Regions from separate parts of the Micromonospora sp. WMMA1976 genome, predicted to be linked through region 1. Evidence: riboswitches for the same ligand, from Rfam matches in the RefSeq annotation. Region 1 holds a riboswitch; the other holds the start of a gene.

What was found. Region 1 has a riboswitch for cobalamin ahead of O7546_RS10970 (acyl-CoA thioesterase). Riboswitches for the same ligand answer to the same signal wherever they lie in the genome.
Region 2: it holds a riboswitch for cobalamin, as region 1 does, so the genes downstream of both, metE (5-methyltetrahydropteroyltriglutamate--homocysteine S-methyltransferase) here and O7546_RS10970 (acyl-CoA thioesterase) in region 1, are expected to answer to the same signal.

The regions. Positions count from the first base shown of each region.
Region 1 covers NZ_CP114912.1:2,359,602-2,363,658, reverse strand. The annotation lists gene O7546_RS10985 (ATP-binding protein) at 1-907, opposite strand, end outside; gene O7546_RS10980 (response regulator transcription factor) at 916-1,614, opposite strand; gene O7546_RS10975 (DM13 domain-containing protein) at 1,716-2,291, shown strand; cobalamin riboswitch at 2,322-2,529, shown strand; gene O7546_RS10970 (acyl-CoA thioesterase) at 2,660-3,172, shown strand; gene O7546_RS10965 (LysE family translocator) at 3,176-3,799, shown strand; gene O7546_RS10960 (PrsW family glutamic-type intramembrane protease) at 3,840-4,057, opposite strand, start outside.
Region 2 covers NZ_CP114912.1:3,931,312-3,935,368, forward strand. The annotation lists gene metE (5-methyltetrahydropteroyltriglutamate--homocysteine S-methyltransferase) at 1-2,035, opposite strand, end outside; cobalamin riboswitch at 2,151-2,370, opposite strand; gene O7546_RS18025 (beta-1,3-glucanase family protein) at 2,482-4,057, opposite strand, start outside.

The DNA.
Region 1 (4,057 bases):
CGCCGCCGGCCGGCGCCGACTCGTCGGCGCCGGCCGGTGCGGGGGTACGGGCGCGGGTGCCCCGGAACGCCACGTCGAACACCCGGGGCAGGTCCGCCTCGGGAATGCCGCCGCAGGTGTCGGAGACGGCGAGCCACGCGTCGTCGTCGTCCCGCCCGGCGTCGATGCGCACAGTGCCGTCCGGTGGCGTGTACCGCACCGAGTTGACGAGCAGGTTCGTCACGACGCGGGCGAGTTCGGCCTCGGCGGCACGGACGGTCGGCCAGCCGGTCTCCGGGGCGAGCACCCGGACCCGCCGGTCGGCGGCCAGCGGCGCGGTGGCGGCGATCGCGTCGGAGACCACGTCGCCGAGCGGCACCGGGGACAGCGCGGGCCGCAGCGCTCCGGCGGTGATCCGGGACAGCTCGAACAGGTCGTCGACCAGGCGTGTCATCCGGTCCGTCTCGACCCGGATCCGGCGGTGGTACTCGGCCACCGCCGCCGGCTCCTCGACCACCCGGTCCTCCAGCGCCTCCGCCATCGCCCGCAGCCCGGCCAGCGGCGTACGCAGATCGTGGGAGACCCATGCGACAAGCTCGCGGCGGCCGGCCTCCAGCTGCCGCTCCCGCTGCCGGGCCTGGTCGGCCCAGACCGCCGCCTGGGCGAGGCGGCGGGCGAACGCCACCCCGACGGCCAGGCTGAGCGCCGCGGACGCCGCGACAGTGACGAGGACGACCTGGAGGTCGTGCGCGGACAGGAACATGGCCTGGGCGACGGCGGTGACGCCCGCCGTCACCGAGGCGATGGTGACCGCGAGCAGCACCGCGATGTGCGCGAGGATCGACCGGTGGCGCACCAGCCGCAACGCGCCGACGCCGAGCGCGCCGACGGCAGCGCCGGCGAGCAGGGCGTAGAGCCCGATGACCATCAGTTCGTTCACCGGGACGCCTCCGACGGCTCGTACCGGTAACCGACGCCCCACACGGTGACGATGCGGCGCGGCTGCGCCGGGTGGTCCTCGATCTTTTCCCGCAGCCGCCGGACGTGAACGGTGACTGTGGACTGGTCGCCGAACCGCCAGCCCCACACGCGGTCCAGCAGCTCGGCCCGTGACCAGGCGCGTCCCGGGTTCGCCAGCAGGAACGCGAGCAGGTCGAACTCCCGTACGGTCAGCGACAGCTGCTGCCCGCCGCGCTCCGCGACGCGGCGGCCGGTGTCCGCGGTGAGGTCGCCGTCGCGCAGCGTCCCTGCCGGTCCCCGGTCCTGCGGGGCCGCGCGCCGGAGCACCGACCTGATGCGCAGCACCAGTTCGCGCGGCGAGAACGGCTTGGTCACGTAGTCGTCCGCGCCGACCTCCAGCCCGGCGACCCGGTCGGCCTCGTCCCCGAGCGCGGTGAGCATGACGACCGGCAGGCCGGGCAGCCGGCGCCGCAGCCGCCGGCACACCTCGATGCCGTCGAGACCCGGCATCATCAGGTCGAGGACCACCAGGTCGGGCGGCTCCTCCTCGGCCGCGGCGAGCGCGTCCGGCCCGTCGAAGGACAGCCGGACCCGGCAACCGTCCTGCTCCAGATAGCGCCGGACGACGTCGCTCACCGTCCGGTCGTCGTCGACGACGAGCACGTAGCGCCCCATGCGCCAGACGCTACCCATCGGCGTCCCGGCGCGGCGGCCCGCGGTCGAGCCGTAAGCGGACGGAAAGATCTTTCCGCCGGGTCCGCGCCTACCGTCGGAGCATGGGCAGAAGACGTGTGGTGTTGTCGGTGCTCGCCGTCGCGGCCGTCACCGGCCTCGGGGTGAGCCTGTACCTGTTCCAGCCGTGGCGGCTGGTGACCGACCGCGAGGTACGCGAGGCGCTGCCCACCGTGGCGGAGCCGCAGCCGGCCGGCACGACCGGCTCACCGGCGGCCGGCCCGTCGCCGACCGGCGCACCGCCCGCCGACGTGGTGCTCGCCGCCGGTGACTTCGTCACCCACGAGCACGACACGTCCGGCCGGGCGCAGCTGGTCCGTCTCGCCGACGGCCGCCGTCAGCTGCTCCTGCGCGGACTGGACACCTCGGACGGGCCCGACCTGCGGGTGTGGCTCACCGACCGGAAGGTGCTGCCCGGCCGGGCCGGCTGGCAGGTGTTCGACGACGGCCGCTGGGTCGAGCTGGGCCGGCTCAAGGGCAACATCGGCGATCAGGCGTACGACATCCCGGCGTCGGTGGACCTGGACGGCCTGCGCAGCGTGTCGATCTGGTGCAAGCGGTTCGCGGTGTCGTTCGGCGCGGCGCCGCTTGCCGCTGTGACGGGATCGGCGCCGGCCTGACGCCTGTGCCGCCGGCCTCGGGCGCTGGGCTACGCTGCGGGAAGCGCTGGTTCACCCGGTCGGCGACGGCCGGGTGTCGTAAGAGGGAACCCGGTGGAAGTCCGGGACTGCCCCGCAGCGGTGAGTGGGAACGACAGCCGTCAACAGCACTGGGCCACGGCCTGGGAAGCGACGGCCGGTAGGCGACCTCGTGTCACGCCCGCGAGTCCGAAGACCTGCCCGCGTCGCGCGTACCACCGGTGCGCGCCGCCGTCGACCTCGCGGGTGGGTCGGGCGGGTGACACGTCGTACGCAGGGCCGTCGGCGTGTCCTCGACGTGCACACCCCGGCCGGTCGGCGGTCCGCTTCTGCGAGGACGGAACCGCACAGTGCCCGACACCATCACGCTCACCGGCCGACCACCGTCGGCCTCGCACCTGACCCTGTCGCAGATCATGGACCAGCACCACACCAACCTGATGGGCACGGTCCACGGCGGGCGCATCCTGAACCTGATCGACTCGGTCGCCGGTGTGGTCGCCGCCCGCCATTCCGACGGCCCGGCCGTCACCGCCGCCATCGACGAGACCGCGTTCCTGCGTGCGGTACGCGTCGGGGACGTGGTGCACGTGGACGCCCGGATCACCTGGGCCGGCCGCAGCTCGATGGAGGTGGCGGTGAAGGTCAGCGCGGACCGGTGGGACCGCGCGGTGCCGCCGGTGGACGTGGCGACCGCGCACCTGGTGATGGTGGCGGTCGACGACGACGGGCAGCCCCGGCCGGTGCCGCCGCTGCACGCCGAGACCGACGGTGACCGGCGGCGCTACCGGGAGGCGCAGATCCGGCGCGAGCACCGGCTGGCGCTGCGCCGGGCGCTGCTCGACGGCGCCGGGGAGGGCTGAGCGGTGCTCGGACTGTCGGCGGCCACGCTCGCCGGTTACCTGGCCGCGATCGTGGTGCTCATGCTCACCCCGGGGCCGGACATGATGTTCGTGCTCGCGAACGCCACCCGGTACGGCCCGCGGGCGGGCGCGGTGGCCGCGCTCGGGGTCGCCGCCGGGGAAGCGGTGCACGTCGCCGCCGTGGTGGCCGGGCTCGCCACGTTGATCGCCGCGTCCCCGGTGCTGTTCACCGCGATCCGGTGGGCCGGTGCGGCGTACCTCATCGTGCTGGGCCTGCGGGCGCTGCGCGGCACCGGCCGGCCCGGCGCCCCGGCGGACCGCCCGGACGGCGGCGCCGGGCGGGCGTTCCGGCGCGGGCTGCTGACGAACCTGCTCAACCCGAAGATGATCCTGTTCAGTGTGGCGTTCCTGCCGCAGTTCGTCCGGCCCGAGGCGGGCCCGGTGGCGGCGCAGCTGGTGCTGCTCGGGGCGCTGTTCGTCGCGGTGCAGCTCGCCGTGGACCTGGCGCTCGGCGTGGGCGCCGGCCGGTTCGCCGGGCGGTGGGGCGACAGCCGCTGGTCGCGGCGCGTCGACCGGCTCTGCGCTGTCGCCTTCGTCGCGCTCGGCGTCCGGCTGGCCGTCGGCTGACGTGCCGGGCGGCGCGGAGCCGGAGGGCCGGCCGCCCGGCTCAGCCGGCACGCGCTGCCGTCTCCCGGGATGCCGGCACGACCGGCGTCCCGGACGCGGGCGGCCGCTCGCGGTCCAGGTGCAGGCGCAGCAACACCCAGCCCAGCGACACGGCGCCGATGAACACGTACGCGGGCTGGGTGCCGAACGTGTCCCAGCAGGTGTGCAGCGTGACGGCGGCGGCGAAGGTGAGCAGGAATGCCGCCAGTCTCCGGCCGC
Region 2 (4,057 bases), 1.6 Mb from region 1:
GGTATCCGATCGCAGCGAGGTCGTCGAGGACCTCCATCCGGGAGCGGGACGCCTCGATGCTTGTGACGTCGGCGTCGAGGGCGTCGATGGACGTGATCACCTCCCCGAACTCCGAGTAGCACAGGTGGGTGTGGATCTGGGTGTCGTCGGCGACTCCGCAGGTGGCCAGGCGGAACGCCCCGACTGCCCAGTCCAGGTACGCCTTCTGGTCCGCCCTGCGCAGTGGCAGCGTCTCACGCAGCGCCGGCTCGTCGACCTGGATGACCCGGATACCGGCTGCCTCGAGATCACGGCACTCGTCGCGCAGGGCGAGCGCGACCTGGTCCGCGGTGTCTGCCAGTGGCTGGTCGCTGCGGACGAACGACCAGGCCAGGATCGTGACCGGGCCGGTGAGCATGCCCTTGACCGGCCGGTCGGTCAGCGACTGCGCGTAGGTGGACCAGTTGACGGTCATCGGTGCCCTGCGTGCCACGTCGCCGTAGATGACGGGCGGACGCACGCATCGGGAGCCGTAGGACTGGACCCAGCCGTGTTCGGTGGCGGCGAACCCGTCGAGCTGCTCGCCGAAGTACTGGACCATGTCGTTTCGTTCCGGCTCGCCGTGCACGAGCACGTCCAGACCCAGCCGCTCCTGAAGCCGGACGACGTGCTCGACCTCGGCGCGCATTCGCCGGGTGTAGGCGGTGTCGTCGAGGCGGCCGGCTCGATGCTCGGCACGCGCGCGGCGCAGCTCGTCGGTCTGCGGGAACGATCCGATGGTCGTGGTCGGCAAGGGCGGCAGATTCAGCCGGGCCTGCTGTGCCGCCGCTCGCTCCGGGTACGCGCCGCGCCGCCGGTCCCCGGCGCGCAGTGCGGCGAGCCGGCCGCGTACGGTGTCGTCGCGCCATGCGGCGGGGGTGGGCGGCAGCGGCTCGGGCAGGGACGTGGTGCCGTTGCGCAGCGCGCGGCCGAGCCGAACGACCTCATCAACCTTCTGCCGGGCGAAGGCGAGCCGCTGAACCAACGCCGGGTCGAGGGCGGTCTCGGCGGACAGGTCCTCCGGCACGTGCAGCAGCGAGCACGAGGTGGACACGGCGACGTGGTCGGCGAGGGCGGCAACGGCGGCACCAGCCGCAACGGCGGCGCGCAGGTCGGTACGCCAGACGTTGCGGCCGTCGACGAGGCCGGCCACGATCGTCTTGCCGCGCAGCGGTCCCGCACCGGCCAGCCGCCGCAGGTTGCCGGGCCCGGCCACCAGATCCACGCCGACCGCTTCGACCGGCGTGTCGAGCAGGGCGGGCAGCGCGTCACCGAGCTCGCCGAAATAGGTGGCGACGAAGATCGCCGGCCGCTGTTCCACCGCGCCGAGCCGGGTGTACGCCTCCCGCAGCGCGTCGATCTCGGCGGTGCTCCGGTCGGCGACGTAGGCGGGCTCATCCAGCTGCACCCACCGCACGCCCGCCGCGGCGAGGGATCGCAGGATGTCGGCGTACACGTCGACCAGGTCGGTCAACCGGTCGAACGGTTCGCCGCGCGCCTCGGTGGGCTTGGCCAGCAGCAGGAATGTGGCCGGCCCGACCAGCACCGGCCGGCTGTCGATTCCCAGCTCGCGGGCCTCACGGTACTCGCGCAGCGCCTTGTCGGGATTCGCCGCGAAGGCGGTGTCGGAGCCGATCTCGGGAACCAGATAGTGGTAGTTGGTGTCGAACCACTTCGTCAGTTCGAGCGCCGGCTCGGCATCGACGCCCCGGGCCATGGCGAAGTAGGTGCCGAGATCGCCGAGGCCGAGCCGGGCGAACCGGTGCGGGATCGCGCCGACGGCGACGGCCGTGTCCAGCACGTGGTCATAGTAGGAGAACGTGTTGGACGGGATCGCGTCCAGGCGCGCGTCGCGCAGCGTCCGCCAGACCTTCGCCCGTAGCGCGGCAGAGGTCGCCGCCAACTCCTCGGCGTCGATCCGGCCCGCCCAGTAGGCCTCGACGGCCTTCTTGAGTTGCCGGTTGCCCCCGATACGCGGATAGCCCAGCACGGTGCTCTGACCGAATGCGGTACTCATGGAGATCCCTTCCCTCGAAGCACACGAGGCCGATCGGGGCAGGGAGGGAAGAGGTACAGGCGGCGTACCGGCTTCCGCACCGGCCGTCCCGAGCGACCGTCGGCGGCGCACACCGGACGGTGCACGCGGTGCGGGCAGGTCTTCGGACTCGCGGGCGCGACCGGATCCACCCGGTCACCTACTGGCCGTCGCTTCCCAGACCTCACGGTCCAGTGCTTCGATGACGGCTGTCGTTCCCACTCACCGCTGCGGGGCAGTCCCGGACTCACACCGGGTTCCCTCTTACGACGCCACACCCGTCACGGGCACGGCGAACCAGCACCGTTGTTCATCGTATGGGGCGGTGAGCCGACGTGGCCGGCGCGTCCGCCCTGCGGGACGGCAAGCCGTCGCGGCGGGTGGCGGGAGCGACTCGCGGTCGGCCCCCGCCCTCGTCGCAGGGCCGGTCAGCCCTTGCGCCACTTCTGGTTGGCCGTGCCCCCGCAGTCCCAGAGCTGGAGCCTCGCGCCGTCGCCGCCGTTCCAGTCCTTGATGTCGACGCACTTTCCGGCCTGGAGGTTGACCAGGTCTCCGGCCGCGTTCAGGGTGAACTGCTGGGCGCCGGTGCCGTTGCAGGTGTAGAGCTGCACCGCCGCCCCGTTCGCGGTGGAGCCGGCGTCGATGTCCATGCACTTGTTGTTCTGGCTCTTGAGCGCCGTGCCGCTGAACGTCCACTTCTGCGCGCTGGTGTTGTTGCAGTTCCACATCTGCAGCGGCGCGCGGTCGACGAAGTTGGAGCTCGGCACGTCGATGCACTTGTTGTTCCAGTTGCTGACCACTGGCACCCCGGTGGCCGGGGTGCCGCCGCCACCGCCGGTGAACGGGCTGAGGATCAGTCCGGCCGAACGGGGGTCGCCGTCGTGCACCAGCGACTCGAATCCGCCGACGTCGTCGAAGGCGAACGCGTACGCCCGGCCGTCGGTCATGTTGGCGTGGATCAGGCGGGCGTACTGGTTGGTGGGGTTGCTGCGGTAGAAGTCGGCGGCGTTCGTGCTGGGCTGGGTGTCGATGGTCCCGAGTGTGCCGCGGTTGAGGGCGGCGCAGAGCGTACGCGAGATCGGGCCGACCACCTGGTCGTTCGGCGCGGGCAGGTCGCCGTCGCAGCCCCAGACGCTGGCCGAGGAGGGCCGGTTGAAGGAGGCGACGACCTGGCCGCTGCCGTCTGTGAAGGTCATGGTGTTGCCCGAGGTACGGCCGTAGTACCGGATGGCCGGCTGGTCGGCGAAGGGCGCCACGGTCAGGGTCTTCGTGGTGTACGCGTTCCACGCGGACGCGATGTACGAGTCCAGGTACGTGGTGCTGAGCAGGCCGGCCCCGGCCGCCTTGCCCGGAGCCAGGACGCGCAGCACGGTCCCGTCGGAGCGGGTGTGGACGGTGCCGGCCCAGCCCGGCTGCGCCCGGATCCCGTCGATGACCGCGTTGCGTCCGTTGGCCACCACGTCGCCGGTGCGCTTGGTGACGCCGTTGGCGCCGGTCACGGTGACCGCGTGCGGGATCGCGAACATGTCGACCTGGGAGCTGTTGAGCCACAGCCCGGAGTCGTTGTAGGTGAACTCGCTCCAGTCGAACAGGATGTCGCGGTTCGCGTCACCGGCCGCCCAGGGCGCGGGCTGCACCAGTCCGTCCGGGGTGAGGAAGAACGTCAGCTTCTGCCCGAGGGAGAAGTAGGCCCGGCCGGAGAAGCCGCGGGGGAACTGGATCGTGGTGCTGCCGCCGTTGCCGGGGCCCGGTATGGAGACGTCCGGCGCGGGCGACGGCGGGATCTGCCCGCCGGTCCACGGCACGAAGGCACCGCCGGAGGTGACGTAGCCGAGCCGGCCGGAGGACAGCTGGACGCCGATGACGTAGAGGTAGACCGGGTCGCTGCGGCCGGTGGTGTTGGTGACGGTGACCGGTAGCAACGCCGGTCCGACCGCTTGGGCGGGCGTGGCGACGACGGCGCCGGTGAGCCCGGCGAGCAGGGCGGACGCGGCGGCGAGCAGC